Regions from separate parts of the Aliamphritea ceti genome, predicted to be linked through region 1. Evidence: predicted binding sites of a transcription regulator. Region 1 holds the regulator's gene; each other region holds the start of a gene.
The links. Region 1 encodes LexA, which represses DNA repair genes until DNA is damaged. Its sites were predicted from a motif close to TACTGTNTANNTANACAGTA; they were not measured.

Region 1 (2,279 bases):
GGAAGCAGAGGCGCTACAAAAGGTGGAAGATGAAAAGCCACCGGTTTTGCATTAATGAAAATATAGAATTAAAAAAAGCGCCATCAGGCGCTTTTTTATAATCAGAGGGCGCTTTATGCAGCCATTCGGTCACGAATAACAATGCCGTGGCTAGCGCCGCGCTCAGCTGCGTTTTCCAGGCCGGACAGTTGTTCGTTACTCAACATACCAGGCCAGGTGATAACAGCGTGGCATGTACCGGCTTTTAAAGCCTGGTGAGCAAGGTCATAGGTGCTGTGACTCGCGTCAGGTTGCAGTAGCATTATCTTATTCAGGTCGATACCTGCTGCTGTCAACAGCGCTTTAGGCAGGCTGCTTGGCGGTGCAATCCATGCAAACCAGCGGTCATCACGACTAAGTTGAGCAAGCAGGGGTAGTAACATGGTTAACTGATCAAAATCGTTGTTATGCATAACAATTTCAGTAATTTTACCAGCCAGCGCCGGCATAGGTTGTTCTGCCTTTGCCGTTAACACGTTTTCAGAAGGGCGAATAAGGGGAATATTCGCGTTCTGATGAGATTGGGTTACCAGTTCTGCCTGCATCATGTCGTTATCCTCTTCTAATCACGCCTACACCTAGGCCTTCAATAGATAATTCCTGTTCTTCCAGGTTGATCACAATAGGTTCGAACTCTTCGTTCTCTGCAATCAGATAAACTAAGTTGCCGTCTTTTTTAAAACGTTTAACAGTGACGTCATCTTCAATACGCGCTACAACTATTTCGCCATTTTTGGCTTGTTTGCACTGATGAACGGCCAGTAAGTCTCCGTCCATGATGCCAACATTTTTCATGCTTGTGCCACGTACCCGTAACAGGTAATCAGCCGGAGGGTGAAAGAAGTCGGCAGCAATCGTGCAGCGCTCTTCTACATGCTGCTGAGCCAGGATTGGGTTACCAGCAGCAACCTGACCAACAACAGGTAAACCTGATTCTTCTTTTTCCAACTCAGGTATGCGAATACCACGTGAGGTGCCGGGTATCATTTCAATTGCGCCTTTACGTGCCAGCGCTTTAAGGTGCTCCTCTGCTGCATTGGCTGACTTAAAGCCCAGCTCGCGAGCGATGTCAGCACGGGTAGGCGGGTAGCCTGTGGTTGCAATGCAGTGCTTTATACAATCAAGAACATCGGTTTGTCGTTGTGTAAGTTTCATGATGATCTCTGTGTTTTTATCCAGTAGCTGTAACTATATACAGTATTTTGCTTTTGTAAACATTTTTTATGTTTATATATCCAGTGTTATTGATAGAATGGCCGCCACTACTACAGACGGGTTTCTTTAAGTGCTGACCGACGACCTAAAAAAACAAATTCAGACTGCTTACAGCAAGTTTTTGACTAGCCGTGGTTTAAAAGCGCGTTCCAGCCAGAAACGAATGATTGCTGAAGTTGCCAAAGTAATTGGCAATATTCCCGTGGATGATAAAGCACAGCGTCTGGGTGAAAACCATGTATGTGTTGTTGAGGCAGGAACCGGTACAGGCAAAACAATTGGTTATTTGCTAGCTGCGATCCCGGTTGCTAAAGCTCTTAAAAAGAAAATTATTCTTTCTACGGCAACGGTTGCCTTGCAGGAACAGCTGTTACATAAAGATTTGCCAGATGTGCTTGAGCATACTGAATTGCCAATGAGCTTTACGCTTGCTAAAGGCCGCGGGCGGTATCTTTGTATCAATAAGGTCGAACAGCATCTTGATTCAAGCAGCTCTACTGGTCAGATTGCATTATATGAAGACGAGCAGGCCATGCGGCTTGATGCCGAAACCGAAACCTTTTATAAGCATTTGTTGAATGAATATGCGTCAGGACGCTGGGACGGTGACCGTGACAATCTGACGGAAGAGGTTGAAGATTCTCGCTGGGGGCCTCTGACCAGCGATCATTTGCAATGTACGAACCGGCGTTGCAGTAATTTTAGTGCGTGTAGCTTTTTTAAGGCCCGCCGGGATCTTGATCAGGTTGAATGTGTTATTGCCAATCATGATATTGTTTTGGCTGATTTGTCACTGGGCGGTGGTGCTATTTTGCCTGAGCCTGGTGAGGCTATTTATATTTTTGATGAAGGCCACCATCTGGCACCGAAGGCCAGTAATCACTTTGCTTACAGTTTGCGTATAAAGTCGTCGTCCCGATGGCTTAATACATTGCCTAAGCAACATGCTCAGATGCTCGATCAGTTGGGGCATCCCGGATTGATGTCACAGTATGTAGAGCAGACACTGCGACCCGGTGAAGATT
Region 2 (2,279 bases), 1.5 Mb from region 1:
AACCTGTAACCTAAGCCGATTAGCCGAACGGGTCTTTCGCCTCGTAACCACGCCTGCTCACACAGCTGCTGATAAAGTGCGAGATTAGGTGTCAGCGTCGACAGCTCAACCGTTGTCTGCGAGAAATCATGAAACTTAAGTTTCACAACTGCACCACTAATATCCCGCTGTTCTTTATGCTTACCATAACGCCGTTGCAATTCTTGCATCAGAATCGGGAGCTGTTGCAAGCAGGTCTTCAGATCCTGCAGGTCCTGAGGATAAGTATGCTCTACACTGATCGACTTACGTTCACGGGATACTTTTACCGGACGCTCATCAATGCCTCTGGAAAGCTCGTATAAGCGCTTTCCAAACCGCCCGAAACGATCTACAAGTTGGGCCAGACTAAAACTGCGTAACTGGCCACAGGTTTCAATCCCCATGTCATGCAGTTTGGCGGCGGTTACTTTCCCCACGCCAAAAATCTTCGACACTGCTAAGGTTTCAATAAAATCATCCATATCCTGAGGCGTAACTACGAACAAGCCATCAGGCTTACGCCAGTCGCTGGCTATTTTTGCAAGAAACTTATTCCCCGCAACACCTGCTGAAATGGTAATACCAACTTCAGCAACAACCCGGGCACGGATCTCTTCAGCGATCAGGGTCGCACTGCCACCGCAATGCTCTGAGCCGGTCACATCAAGAAAAGCTTCATCAAGAGATAAAGGCTCAATCAGGTCTGTATAGTCCTGATAAATATTCATAATCTGCTGAGAAGCCTGGCGGTATTTTTCCATATTACCCGGTAACAAACGCAGCTGCGGACACTTCATCAGTGCTTTGGCTGTCGACATAGCCGAATGAATACCAAATTTACGGGCCGGATAGTTACAGGTGGATATAACACCTCGCCGGTCAGAAGAACCACCGATGGCAATAGGAATGTCAGTAAGGCTGGGATCATCACGCATTTCAACTGCGGCAAAAAAGCAATCGCAATCACAATGAATGATTTTTCTCTGTGGACCGGATGTCGTTTGTTCGTCAGACATAAATTACGTTACACAAGCAGTGCTGATGGGCTAAGTGTAATGCAATTAACTGTATAAAAAAACAGTGCACAATTATTAACTGCGCACTGCTCAGGAGAGGAATAAAGAACTGGATCTATGATCACTTACCTATCAAGCGACGATTCCAGTGTCTTCAAATTTCCTTCAACCCAAGACGGATCAAAAGGTCCCCAATTATCAATGACATAATAGCCGTCGTTATTCCGACACCCATCCTGTTTGAAATAGATTTTAATGCCTAAGCCAGGTATGGCTTTAATGACGTCCTGAATGGTGCGCCGTGGCCAGCCTGTTTCCAGCATTAAAGCAGAGACACTGGGACGCTCAAGAGTATTCACCAGATGGGTGATAACTAAACGACGCGCAAACGCAGAATTGAATTTTTTCATGGCGGGTTCTACATCCTTTTAGATTAATTGGTAAAACACTGCTAAAGCAGTACCAACAGCGCTATATCCTTTTAGCCTCTCCACTCGAAAGACCTTCACGCTTACTTTCAAGCATAATAATTTTGCAGCACGAATACTAGTAGGCCCAAAAAATCTTTAAGGAACTTTCAAACAAAAATAACCGATATTAAGCAGGCAGGACCTGTGCTGATTTATGGATGACATTCATGAATTGATCTTTACAAACGGGTTTACTATAGAGAAATCCCTGCAACAGGTCGCAGCCCAATTCCTGTAAAAGTTCTGCCTGCTCCGGAGTCTCTACACCTTCAGCAACAGTGGTCAGCCCCATACCATGAGCAAGTGCTATAACCGAACGTATTAATGCAGCATCTGCTGAGTCTGTTAGCGAAGCAGCAACAAATGATTTATCAATTTTCAGGGTATTAAACGAGTAACGTCGCAAGTAACTGATAGACGCAAAGCCGGTACCAAAATCATCTATAGACAGCTTGATACCTGCCCCGGTGATTTTCTGAATCTGTTCATCAACCTCAGACCAACGGTTCAGCAATAACCCTTCTGTAATTTCCAACTCGAGGATTTTTGGCGATAAATTATATTGCGCCAGTAACGACAGTAACCAGTCAGCAAAGCCGTTTTTCTGGAATTGTTTAGGCGAAACATTGATACACATTCGAAAATCTTCGGGTAAATCAGTACGCCAGCTCAGGTATTGTTCCAGCGATCTTTCTATCACCCAGTCACCTAACTCATTAATCAGCCCCAGATCTTCCGCTAACGGAATAAACTCGTCCGGGCTTACCTGAGC
Region 3 (2,279 bases), 2.1 Mb from region 1:
ACAACTCACGGAAACAATGGCTGTTATTGGTGCATTGGAAAACGACGCTATTGAGATCAACGGCATACTCGATGTCATCAAAAATATAGCCGACCAAACCAACCTACTGGCCTTGAATGCCGCAATAGAAGCAGCACGTGCCGGTGATCAAGGTCGTGGCTTCTCGGTAGTTGCCGACGAAGTACGTTCACTGGCTCAAAACACCCAGAATTCTGCTGCCGAAATCGAACACATGATCAATCGATTACAGAAAAGTGCGAACGCCTCGGTAGAGTCGATGCGTCATGGATCGGAACAAGCCAACCAGGTACTGGCCAACTCAGAACAAGTATCGGAATCGCTACAACAGGTTCAGCACGCGGTCTCAAGTATTTCGGATATGAACGCTCAGGTTGCCACTGCCGCAGAAGAGCAGCGCGCAGTAGTAAACGAGATAAATAAAAACATACTCGAAATAAATAACATGGCCCAAGAAAATGGCGAGGGCTCGAAGCTACTAAATTCCACAAGTAATAATCTGGCACAACTCGCTATAGAACTGGAACAGAAGATAAAACAATTCAAGCTAACAGCATGACCCCTGTAAAATAGGAATCCTTTCCTTATGACCAAAGGGATCAAAGCCGCACGACAGAGAAGGTACTCAATAATTATTGGATATCTTCTTTTCTCTCTCCTTTTCAGATAACACTCGCGCCCATTAATTGGTCTGTTATAATCCGGCACTGATTATTTATACAGCAAATTCTGCATCAGCATAGACCCGGGCGCTTATGGACGTATCACACCTGCTTGATTCACTTAACGAAGCTCAGCGCGACGCAGTTTCTGCGCCGCTTGGTAACCTGCTGGTCCTGGCCGGCGCGGGCTCAGGTAAAACCCGGGTACTGGTACACCGTATTGCCTGGCTGATTCAGACCGAAGGTTTGTCGCCTTATTCTATTATGGCGGTAACCTTTACCAACAAAGCTGCGAAAGAAATGCGTGGCCGGATTGAAGAGCTACTCGGACTGAACCCCAGTGGTATGTGGGTAGGTACATTCCACGGTCTCGCGCACCGTATTTTACGGGCACACTGGCGTGATGCAGGCTTAACTGAAAACTTCCAGATAATGGATTCGGACGATCAGCTCCGGCTGGTAAAACGCCTCAGTAAAGAAATGAATCTGGATGACAGCCGCTGGCCGGCCAAACAGTTTCAGTGGTACATCAACGCTCAGAAAGATGACGGCCTGCGCGCCGCACACATTGACCCGGGCGGCGACCCTTACGCTCAAATGATGGTAACCATGTACGGCGCTTACGAAGAAGCCTGTGAACGTGGTGGTATGGTCGATTTTGGCGAACTGATCTTACGCTCCCTGGAACTGCTGCGTGATCGTAACCCTTCCCTGCTGAACCATTATCAGGAACGCTTCCGGTATATTCTGGTCGACGAATTTCAGGATACCAACACGATTCAGTACGCCTGGCTGAAACTGCTATGCAGTGAAATGGATCCGCGTAAGCCTCAGCCTGAAAAACTAATGGCCGTTGGTGATGACGACCAGTCTATCTACGGCTGGCGTGGCGCTAAGATTGAAAACATTCAGCGCTTTAAAGACGACTACAACGACACGACTGTTGTGCGTCTGGAGCAAAACTACCGTTCTACCCGTAACATCCTCAGCGCGGCAAACGCTGTCATTGTTAACAACCAGGGGCGCTTAGGTAAAGAGCTCTGGACGGAAGGTACTGATGGCGAGCCCATCTCAGTGTATGCGGCATTTAACGAGCAGGATGAATCCCGTTTTATCGTCGACCAGATAGAAAGCTGGGTACGCGACGGCAATATGCGCAGCGAGTCAGCGATTTTATACCGCTCCAATGCCCAGTCCCGGGTACTTGAGGAAGCCCTCATCCGTGCGGGAATGCCTTACCGGATTTATGGTGGCCAGCGCTTCTACGACCGTCTCGAAATTAAAAACGCGCTCGCTTATATGCGTTTACTCAGCAACCGCGAAGATGATACTGCCATGGAACGCGTTATAAACGTTCCTACCCGCGGTATTGGCGGAAAAACAATCGAAGAAGTGCGCTTGCATGCCCGTACTGAAGGCGTATCCATGTGGCGCGCTGCTAACGAAGTGGTTGAGTTAAACAAGCTATCTGCCCGCGCTGCAAACGCCCTGCAAACCTTTATTGATCTGATCAACGAACTCGACCAGAACACCCAGCAGACAGAACTGTATGAACAGACTGAGCACGTCGTACAGTGCTCAGGCCTGATTGAGCATCAC

Region 2: a site for LexA is predicted at 1,085-1,104, ahead of dinB (DNA polymerase IV). Genes of this name have one in related genera too.
Region 3: a site for LexA is predicted at 724-743, ahead of uvrD (DNA helicase II). Genes of this name have one in related genera too.

What each region holds. Positions count from the first base shown of each region.
Region 1 is NZ_AP025282.1:1,937,473-1,939,751, forward strand. It holds gene OCU49_RS08865 (hypothetical protein) at 1-55, shown strand, start outside; gene OCU49_RS08870 (cell division inhibitor SulA) at 114-587, opposite strand; gene lexA (transcriptional repressor LexA) at 592-1,194, opposite strand; gene dinG (ATP-dependent DNA helicase DinG) at 1,325-2,279, shown strand, end outside.
Region 2 is NZ_AP025282.1:3,424,320-3,426,598, forward strand. It holds gene dinB (DNA polymerase IV) at 1-1,037, opposite strand, end outside; gene OCU49_RS15760 (helix-turn-helix domain-containing protein) at 1,163-1,447, opposite strand; gene OCU49_RS15765 (sensor domain-containing protein) at 1,635-2,279, opposite strand, start outside.
Region 3 is NZ_AP025282.1:5,071,102-5,073,380, forward strand. It holds gene OCU49_RS23020 (methyl-accepting chemotaxis protein) at 1-577, shown strand, start outside; gene uvrD (DNA helicase II) at 774-2,279, shown strand, end outside.